2 regions of the Streptomyces sp. VTCC 41912 genome follow, and region 1 is predicted to be linked to the other one. Evidence: riboswitches for the same ligand, from Rfam matches in the RefSeq annotation. Region 1 holds a riboswitch; the other holds the start of a gene.
The links. A riboswitch is a leader RNA that binds a small molecule or an ion and turns the genes downstream of it on or off. The one in region 1 is predicted to bind cobalamin.

Region 1 (4,407 bases):
GGTGTCCGCGTGCTCCTCGATCAGATCGCCCAACCGGTCCAACTGCTCCTCGCGCAGCGCCCCGAAGCAGGTGTCCGGTGCGGGTACGAACCGGCGCCCGGCCGCCCGGGCCACCTCCCGCAGGAACGCCCGCCTGAAGCCGTCGCTCTCCAGGGAGCCGTGCCAGTGCGTGCCCCACACGGACCCCACCCGGCACCCGTCCAAGAACTCCTCGTCGCCCCCGGCCACTTCGGCGACCCCGTGGTGGATCTCGTACCCCTCCACCGGCTCGCCCAGCGCCCGACCGACGGGCCGGGCGAGGGTCTTCTCCACCGCGAAGCGGACCCGGACCGGCAGCAGTCCCAGCCCGTCGACCGCACCCGCGCGCGACTCGACGTCGTCCTCGATGTGCTCGCCGAGCATCTGGTAGCCGCCGCAGATGCCCAGCACCGGGCGGCCCTCGGCGGCCCTGCGGACCACCGCGTCGGCCAGTCCGCGCTCGCGCAGCCAGGCCAGCGCGCGGACCGTGCCGCGGGTCCCGGGCAGCACCACCAGGTCCGCGTCGACGAGTTCCTCCGGCCGGTCCACGAACCGCACCACCACGCCCGGTTCGGCGGCCAGCGCGTCCACGTCGGTGAAGTTGGACATCAGCGGCACCGCGCACACCGCGACCCGCAGCACGTCCTCGCCGGCCGGCGGCGCCACCACCGACTCGCGGACCGTGCCGCGCAGCGACACCCTCAGGCCGTCCTCCTCGTCGATGCCGAGCCCGTGCGCGTACGGCAGGACGCCGTAGGTCTGCCGTCCGGTGATCCGGCGCAGCATCTCAAGGCCCGGCTCCAGCAGCGTCACGTCGCCGCGGAACTTGTTGACGAGGTAGCCGGCGACCAGCGACTGGTCCTGCGCGGACAGCAGCGCGGTGGTCCCGAAGAACGAGGCGAAGACGCCGCCGCGGTCGATGTCGCCGACCACCACGACGGGGATCCGTGCCGCCCGGGCGAGGCCCATGTTGACGATGTCGGTCCGCCGCAGGTTGATCTCGGCCGGGCTGCCGGCGCCCTCGCAGACGACCGCGTCGTGGGTGCGTCGCAGCTCCGCCAGGCAGTCGGTCACGGTGCCGAGCAACTGCTCCTGCCGGCCTGCGTGGTAGCCACGGGCACTCAGCTCGCCCACCGGCTTCCCCAGCAGCACCACCTGGCTGCTGCGGTCGCTGCCCGGCTTGAGCAGCACCGGGTTCATCAGCGCGGTCGGCTCGACCCGGGCCGCGGCCGCCTGCATCGCCTGGGCCCGGCCGATCTCCGCGCCCTCGCGGGTCACGAACGAGTTCAGCGACATGTTCTGCGCCTTGAACGGCGCCACCGAGACACCCTGTCGCGCCAACCAGCGGCAGATGCCGGCGGTCACCACGCTCTTGCCGGCGTCGGACGTCGTCCCGGCCACCAACAGTCCGCCGCCCACGGCCCCGTCGGCCGTCTTCCTCCGCCCGTTCACCGGGTCACCCTCCCGCTCACGTCCGCCGCCACGCCCTTCCTCCCGCGTCGTACCGCGCCGACCGCCAGCCGGCCCGCCACCGTGACGCCCAGCGCCAACAGGCCGACCCGCCGGGACAGTCGGGCCGCTCGCTCGATGTCGGGCACCGCGGGGGGCCGTCCACCACCGTTGAGCACCGGCCGGTGCTCCACCCGCCCGCCGTACGCGAGGGTGCCGCCCAGCCGGACGCCCAACGCGCCGGCGAACGACGCCTCCACGGGGCCGGCGTTGGGGCTCGGGTGCGCGCCGCCGTCGGCCCGCCAGGCCCGCAGCGCACCGCGCCGGTCGGGGCCCGCCAGCACGGTCAGCGCGGCGGTCAGTCGGGAGCCGGGCCAGCCGGCGACGTCGTCGAGGCGGGCCGCCGCCCAGCCGAACCGCCGGTAGCGCGGCGACTTGTGCCCCACCATCGCGTCCAGGGTGTTCACCGCCCGGAACGCCACCAGGCCGGGCACGCCCGCGACCGCACCCCACACCAGGGCGCCGACCACCGCGTCGGAGGTGTTCTCGGCGACCGACTCCACCACCGCGCGGGCCATCTGCGGCCCGTCCAGCGCCTGCGGATCGCGCCCGCACAGGTGCGGCAACCGCTCCCGTGCCACGTCGAGGTCCCCGACGGCCAGCGCGCCGCCCACGGCCCGCGCCTCCCGGCCGAGCGAGGTACCGCCCAGCACCGCCCACGCGGCCGCCGCGGTCAGCGCGGTCCGGGCGCCGGGACGCTCCCGCAGGGCGCGCTGGAGCAGCGCGGCGCCGGCGGCCGCGCCGCCCGCGCACAACAGGGTGTGGGCCGTTCCGTGGCCGCGGTGGTCGCGCCACAGCCGGCGTTCGAGGGCGCCGGCGGCCCGGCCGAAGGCGGCCACCGGATGACCGCGCCGCGGGTCCGCGAGGATCAGGTCACCGAGGAAGCCGAGGGCCGCGCCGCACGCGTACCCCGCGTGTTCGCCGCGCATCGGATCAGGCCGCCGTCCGGCCTCGAAGGGGCCCTGGGACAGCGGGCAGTGGAGCTCTCGACGGGCAGCCGGGCATGGCGGTATGTCCTCACTCAGGGTCCGCGCCCTGGCTCGACGTGACGGCGACCAGAGTCTCCTGGCTCCCGGATCGGCGCCGCCCCCGGCCTTCCCGCCCGTACGGCGTGCGTACGGGCCGTGGCCCTCGTCGGAGGAGCGCTCCCCGGTGACAGTGGCGGGACCGCGCCGGATTCGCACCGGACTTCCTCTGCTGTCGCCGATTGGCCCCGGAAGTCCACCACGCCCGCCCAGGTCCGTCAACTCACCCTTGACCTGCGACGCAGCGCCGACGGCCGCCCTGTGGCGAAGGCCACGCGCGGGCCCGGCGGGGTGCCGCACGCGGACGGGGCGCCCGGGGCCGCGGCTGCTGCCGCGTCCACCGGACGCCCCGTCCGTTGCCGGCCGTGCCGGCGCCGCCGTCAGGCGGCGACGATCAGGTAGATCCCGTAGGCCACCGCGGCCGCGCAGAGCCCGTAGGCGGCCAGTGCCCCGGCGCGCGCCCCCGTGCCGGGGGCGGTCGTGGCCGCCGCGTCGCCGTCCGCGGCGGGCTTGCGGGAGGTGCCCACGATCCCGACGGTGAACAGGCCCACGAGCCCCACCGTCACCACGAGGCTGACGCCGAAGACCTGGCCGAGAGCTGCCCAGTCGATGTGCATTGCGTAGTCCTTAGGTCGGGGTGAGCGGCGTCAGGACGAGGCCGTCGCCGGCTGGGCGGGGGCCTTCGCCGACTGGTGGGCAGGGGCGGGGTGGGGAGCGGCGTCCGTTGCGGCGTGCGCTTCCGCGGGTGCTTCGGCGTGCGCCGGGACGGGCCCGGCCGGCGGCGGCGCGACCGTCTGCAGCGCCGCGGTGACGACGCCCGCCGGCTCCACCGCCGGTCCCTCGTTGACGTTGGTGTGGTCCACCGGCTTGCGCCGGGAGGCCGCCCAGATGCCGCCGCAGATCGCCAGGGCCAGGACGGCGACCGTGGCCACGCCCCAGGAGCCCTGGTCGGCGAGGTAGGCGGCGCCGGCGGAGACCAGTCCGGCGGCCGGCAGGGTCAGGCCCCAGGCCAGGACCATCCGCCCGGCCGTGGACCAGCGCACCACGCCGCCCTTGCGGCCCAGCCCGGAGCCCATCACGGACCCGGAGCAGACCTGGGTGGTGGAGAGCGCGAAGCCGAGGTGGGAGGAGGCCAGGATGGTGGCCGCGGCGCCGGTCTGGGCGGCGAAGCCCTGCGGCGGCTGGATGTCGGTGATGCCCTTGCCCATGGTGCGGATGATCCGCCAGCCGCCCAGGTAGGTGCCGAGCGCGATGGCCAGGCCGGCGGAGGCGATCACCCACATCGGCGGGTCGGCGTGCGGGGCGACGACCCCGCCGGTGATCAGCGCGAGGGTGATCACGCCCATCGTCTTCTGCGCGTCGTTGGTGCCGTGGGCCAGCGAGACCAGGGCGGCCGAGGCGATCTGCCCGGCGCGGTAGCCCTTGGCGGTGTCGGCCTCGTTGCGGCCGCGGGCCAGTCGGTAGGTGAGCCGGGTCGCGGCCATCGCGGCGAGCCCCGCCACGAACGGCGCGGCGACCGCGGGGATCAGGACCTTCATGACGACGGCCTCGCCGTGCACGCCGCCGGTGCCCACGGACACCAGCGTCGCGCCGATCAGTCCGCCGAAGAGGGCGTGGGACGAACTGGACGGCAGGCCCGCCAGCCACGTGAGGAGGTTCCAGACGATGGCGCCCACCAGACCCGCGAAGATCACTTCAGGTCTGATGCCGGCGCTCTCGTCGATGATGCCGCCGGAGATGGTCTTCGCCACCTCCACGGAGAGGAAAGCCCCGACGAGGTTGAGCCCCGCCGACATCGCCACCGCGGTCTTGGGTCGCAAGGCCCCGGTGGAGATGGTGGTGGCCATTGCGTTGG
Region 2 (4,407 bases), on a different contig from region 1:
TTCGAGCTGGACTGACGGGACCGGCGGGACTGATCGTCACGGCATCGGGCCCACGTGGTGGCGGCGCATGCCGGTGGAAGCAGGATGGGACCCCCTCGTGTGCCTCGGTCATGGCGGTGCTGTTCGGTGGGCCGGGACGCCACCAGCGTCCCGGCCCACCGGGGTCGGGATCAGGAGGCGGGCAGCTCACCCCGCACGGTGCGCGCCGCGGCGACCAGGTTCTCCAGCGAGGCGCGGGTCTCGGCCCAGCCGCGGGTCTTCAGGCCGCAGTCGGGGTTGACCCACAGTCGCTCGGCGGGGATCGCCTTCAGTCCGGTGCGCAGCAGTTCGGCGGCCTCCTCGGCGCTCGGCACGCGCGGGGAGTGGATGTCGTAGACCCCCGGCCCCGCCTCGCGCGGATAGCCGTGGGCGGCGAGTTCGCGGGCCACCTGCATGTGCGAGCGGGCGGCTTCCAGGCTGATGACGTCGGCGTCGAGGTCGTCGATGGCCTGGACGATGTCGCCGAACTCGGCGTAGCACATGTGGGTGTGGATCTGGGTGTCCGGCCGCACGCCCGCCGTCGACAGGCGGAACGCCTCGGTGGCCCAGGCGAGGTACGCCTCCCGGTCGGTGGCCCGCAGCGGCAGGGTCTCGCGCAGCGCGGGCTCGTCGACCTGGATGACCGAGCTCCCGGCCGCTTCGAGATCGTCGACCTCGTCGCGCAGGGCGAGTGCGACCTGCCGGGCGGTGTCGCCGAGGGGTTGGTCGTCGCGGACGAAGGACCAGGCGAGCATGGTGACGGGCCCGGTGAGCATGCCCTTGACGGGACGTCGGGTCAGCGACTGGGCGTACGTGGTCCAGCGGACGGTCATCGGCTCGGGGCGGGAGATGTCGCCGGCCAGGATCGGCGGGCGGACGTAGCGGGTGCCGTAGGACTGGACCCAGCCGCGCTGGGTGGCGAGGTAGCCGGTGAGCTGCTCGGCGAAGTACTGGACCATGTCGTTGCGTTCGGGCTCGCCGTGCACCAGCACGTCGATCCCGGTCGTCTCCTGGAAGGAGATGACCTCCTGGATCTCGGCCTTGATGCGCTCCTCGTAGCCGGCGGTGTCGATGCGGCCGGCACGCAGGTCGGCGCGGGCGGCGCGCAGTTCGTCGGTCTGCGGGAAGGAACCGATGGTCGTCGTGGGCAGCAGCGGCAGCCCGAGGTGGGCGCGTTGGGCGGCGGCCCGTTCGGTGTACGGCTGGGAGCGGCGGGCGTCGGCGTCGGTGACGGCGGCGATCCGGGCCCGTACGGCCGGGTCGTGGGTGATCGGCGAGCCCGCGCGGGAGGCGAGGGCGGCGCGGTTGGCCGCGAGTTCGCCGGTGATGGCGTCGGTGCCCTGGGCGAGGCCCTTGGCGAGGGCGACGATCTCGGCGGACTTCTGCTTGGCGAAGGCCAGCCAGCGCAGGATCTGCGGCTCGATGTCCCGCTCGACGGACGCGTCGAGGGGGACGTGGAGCAGGGAGCACGAGGCGGCCACGTCGACCCGGTCGGCGAGCCCGAGGAGGGTGCCCAGGGTGGACAGGGACTGGGGCAGGTCGTTGATCCAGATGTTGCGGCCGTTGACGACCCCGGCGACCAGGCGCTTGCCGGGCAGCCCGCCAACGGCGGCCAGGGCCTCCAGGTTGGCGGCCGCCGCCTCGGTGAAGTCGAGGGCGAGCCCCTCGACCGGTGCCTTGGCGAGCACCGGAAGGGCGTCGCCGAGGCGGTCGAAGTAGGAGGCGACGAGCAGCTTGGGCCGGTCGGTGAGGGCACCGAGGTCACGATAGGCACGCTCGGCGGCGTCGAGCTCGGCCGGGGTGCGGTCCTGGACCAGTGCGGGCTCGTCGAGCTGCACCCACTCGGCGCCGGCCGCGCGCAGGTCGGCCAGGACCTCGGCGTACACGGGCAGGAGCCGGTCCAGCAGGGTCAGCGGCTCGAAGTCCGCCGCTACGCCCGGGGCGGGCTTGGCGAGCAGGAGGTAGGTGACCGGGCCGACCAGGACCGGGCGGGCGGCCAGGCCGAGGGCGAGGGCTTCCTTGAGCTCGGCAACCTGCTTCGCGGAGTTCGCGGTGAAGTGGGTGTCGGGACCCAGTTCGGGGACCAGGTAGTGGTAGTTCGTGTCGAACCACTTGGTCATCTCCAGCGGCGCGACCTCCTGGGTGCCGCGGGCCATGGCGAAGTAGCCGTTCAGGGCGTGTGCCGCAACGGCGTCGCGGTGCCGCTCGGGGATCGCGCCGACCATGACGGTGGTGTCCAGGACGTGGTCGTAGTACGAGAAGTCGCCGGTCGGCACCTCGTGGATGCCGGCGTCGGCGAGCTGCTGCCAGTTGCTCCGGCGGAGTTCGGCGGCGGTGCCTCGGAGGGCGTCGGCGGTGACGCGGCCCTTCCAGTAGCCCTCGATGGCCTTCTTGAGTTCCCGGTGCTGACCCTGGCGGGGGTAGCCGTACACGGTGGCCCGTGCTGCCGCGGCTGCGGACTTGCTGGTCACGGAGATCTCCTTCGCGAGATGAATCCCTGGGGTCCCGGTGACGGGACGAGAGCGCGAAGGGAATGACGAACCGGACGGCAGCGACCCCGCGCGGCGAAGGCACGGTCGTTCCGTCTGGTGTGTACGCCGACCCGCCCTCGAGGTCACCGGGGTGTCCGCGCACGGAGTGGTCCGCGCGCGGGCAGTTGGCAGGTCTTCGGACTCGTGGGCACGCCCTCCTTCTCGGAGGACACCTACTGGCCGTCGCTTCCCGGGTCCGGTACCTCGGACCCAGTGCGTATGACGGCGGTCGTTCCCACTCACCGCTGCGGGGCAGTCCCGGATTCCCACCGGGTTCCCTCTTGCGACACCCCGCCTGGCGGACGGGGTGAACCAGCTGCTCCCGCCACCCTACGGGCTGTCGCCACGCCGTGACGAGGGCCGTCCAGGAATCGCAAAGTGAATCAGGACACCTGGGGGCGGAACACCGAAGGGGCGGGAAGCGCCGGTACGCGCGCTTCCCGCCCCTCCCCTGATCCGCTCACCGAAGACCCTCATCCCCGGTGGCGGTGCGGGCCCCTCAGCCCGTGTCCCATCAGGTCATCAGTCCTGCTCGTAAGGGTGGAACCCCCGGCCTGTCTTACGGCCGAGAAGCCCTGCCTCCACCATGCGCCGGAGCAGCGGCGGCGGGGCGTAGAGGGGTTCGCGGAACTCGGCGTACAGGGACTCCGCGATCGAGGCGACGGTGTCCAGGCCGATCAGGTCGGCGAGTTCGAGCGGTCCCATCGGGTGGGCGCAGCCCAGTTCCATGCCGGTGTCGATGTCGGCGGCGGTGGCGAAGCCGGATTCCGCCATGCGGATGGCGGAGAGGAGGTAGGGGATCAGCAGGGCGTTGACGACGAAGCCGGCGCGGTCCTGGGAACGGATGACCGTCCTGCCGAGCGTGCGGGTGGCGAAGTCCTCGACCGCGGCGGTGGTCTCGGCCGAGGTGTGCAGCGAGGACACCACCTCGACCAGCGGCATCACGGGGACCGGATTGAAGAAGTGCAGGCCGACAACCCGGTCCGCGCGGAGGGTCGACATGCCGAGCCGCATGATCGGGAGGGAGGAGGTGTTGGTGGCCAGGACGGCTGCCGGATCCTCGACGATCTTGTCGAGGGCGGCGAACACCTCGGTTTTGGCGTCCGGGTTCTCGACCACCGCCTCGATGACGAGCTGCCGGTCGGCCAGATCGTCCAGACTGCTGGTGAACACCATCCGGGCGAGCGCGTCCCGTGCCGCCGCCTGTTGCAGCTTTCCGCGCCGCACTGCCCGGTCGAGTGAGGCACTGATCCGGTCCCGGGCGGTGCGCGCAGCGGTCGCGTTCGCCTCGCAGACCACGGTGTCCAGCCCGGCGCGCGCACACACCTCGGCGATCCCGGCACCCATCTGCCCGCCGCCGACGACGCCGACGCGTTCGACGGCCGCGCTCACGCCCGGACCTCCGTCCGCCGCACGAGGTGGCGGGTGTAGGCATCCGGGGTGAAGAACATCGGTAGCTCGCCGGTCAGCGTGTTCCGCTCGAAGAGCGCGCGAATGTCGTCGACGGGCGCCCACGGGTACTCGGCCCCGAGCGCGGCGGTCTCCTCGTCGAGGACCCTTTCCACGGTCCGACGGTCGATGACCCGGTGTCGGAGCCACTGCCAGATCTGCACGCGGGCGATCTCCGCGGTGGCCGCGTCCTCCATCAGCCCGTCGAGCGCGACCGCGCCCTGCCCGCGCAGCCAGGCCGCGTAGTACCGCAAGGAGACGGAGATGTTGGTGCGCACCCCGTCCGCGGTCGGCGGTCCGCTGATCCGCCGCACCGACAGCAGGTCGGCCGAGGTCACGTCGACGTCGTCGCGGGTGCGGTCGAGTTGGTGGGGGCGGTCGCCCAGGACGCCGTCGAAGACCGCGCGGC

Region 2: it holds a riboswitch for cobalamin, as region 1 does, so the genes downstream of both, metE (5-methyltetrahydropteroyltriglutamate--homocysteine S-methyltransferase) here and ACJ6WD_RS35225 (cobalamin biosynthesis protein) in region 1, are expected to answer to the same signal.

What each region holds. Positions count from the first base shown of each region.
Region 1 covers NZ_JBJMAB010000041.1:59,305-63,711, reverse strand. Annotated here, with positions in the region: gene ACJ6WD_RS35230 (cobyric acid synthase) at 1-1,470, opposite strand, end outside; gene ACJ6WD_RS35225 (cobalamin biosynthesis protein) at 1,467-2,456, opposite strand; cobalamin riboswitch at 2,586-2,723, opposite strand; gene ACJ6WD_RS35220 (hypothetical protein) at 2,933-3,169, opposite strand; gene ACJ6WD_RS35215 (inorganic phosphate transporter) at 3,200-4,407, opposite strand, start outside.
Region 2 covers NZ_JBJMAB010000010.1:133,136-137,542, forward strand. Annotated here, with positions in the region: gene ACJ6WD_RS17365 (L-tyrosine/L-tryptophan isonitrile synthase family protein) at 1-15, shown strand, start outside; gene metE (5-methyltetrahydropteroyltriglutamate--homocysteine S-methyltransferase) at 171-2,489, opposite strand; cobalamin riboswitch at 2,673-2,866, opposite strand; gene ACJ6WD_RS17375 (3-hydroxybutyryl-CoA dehydrogenase) at 3,072-3,941, opposite strand; gene aceB (malate synthase A) at 3,938-4,407, opposite strand, start outside.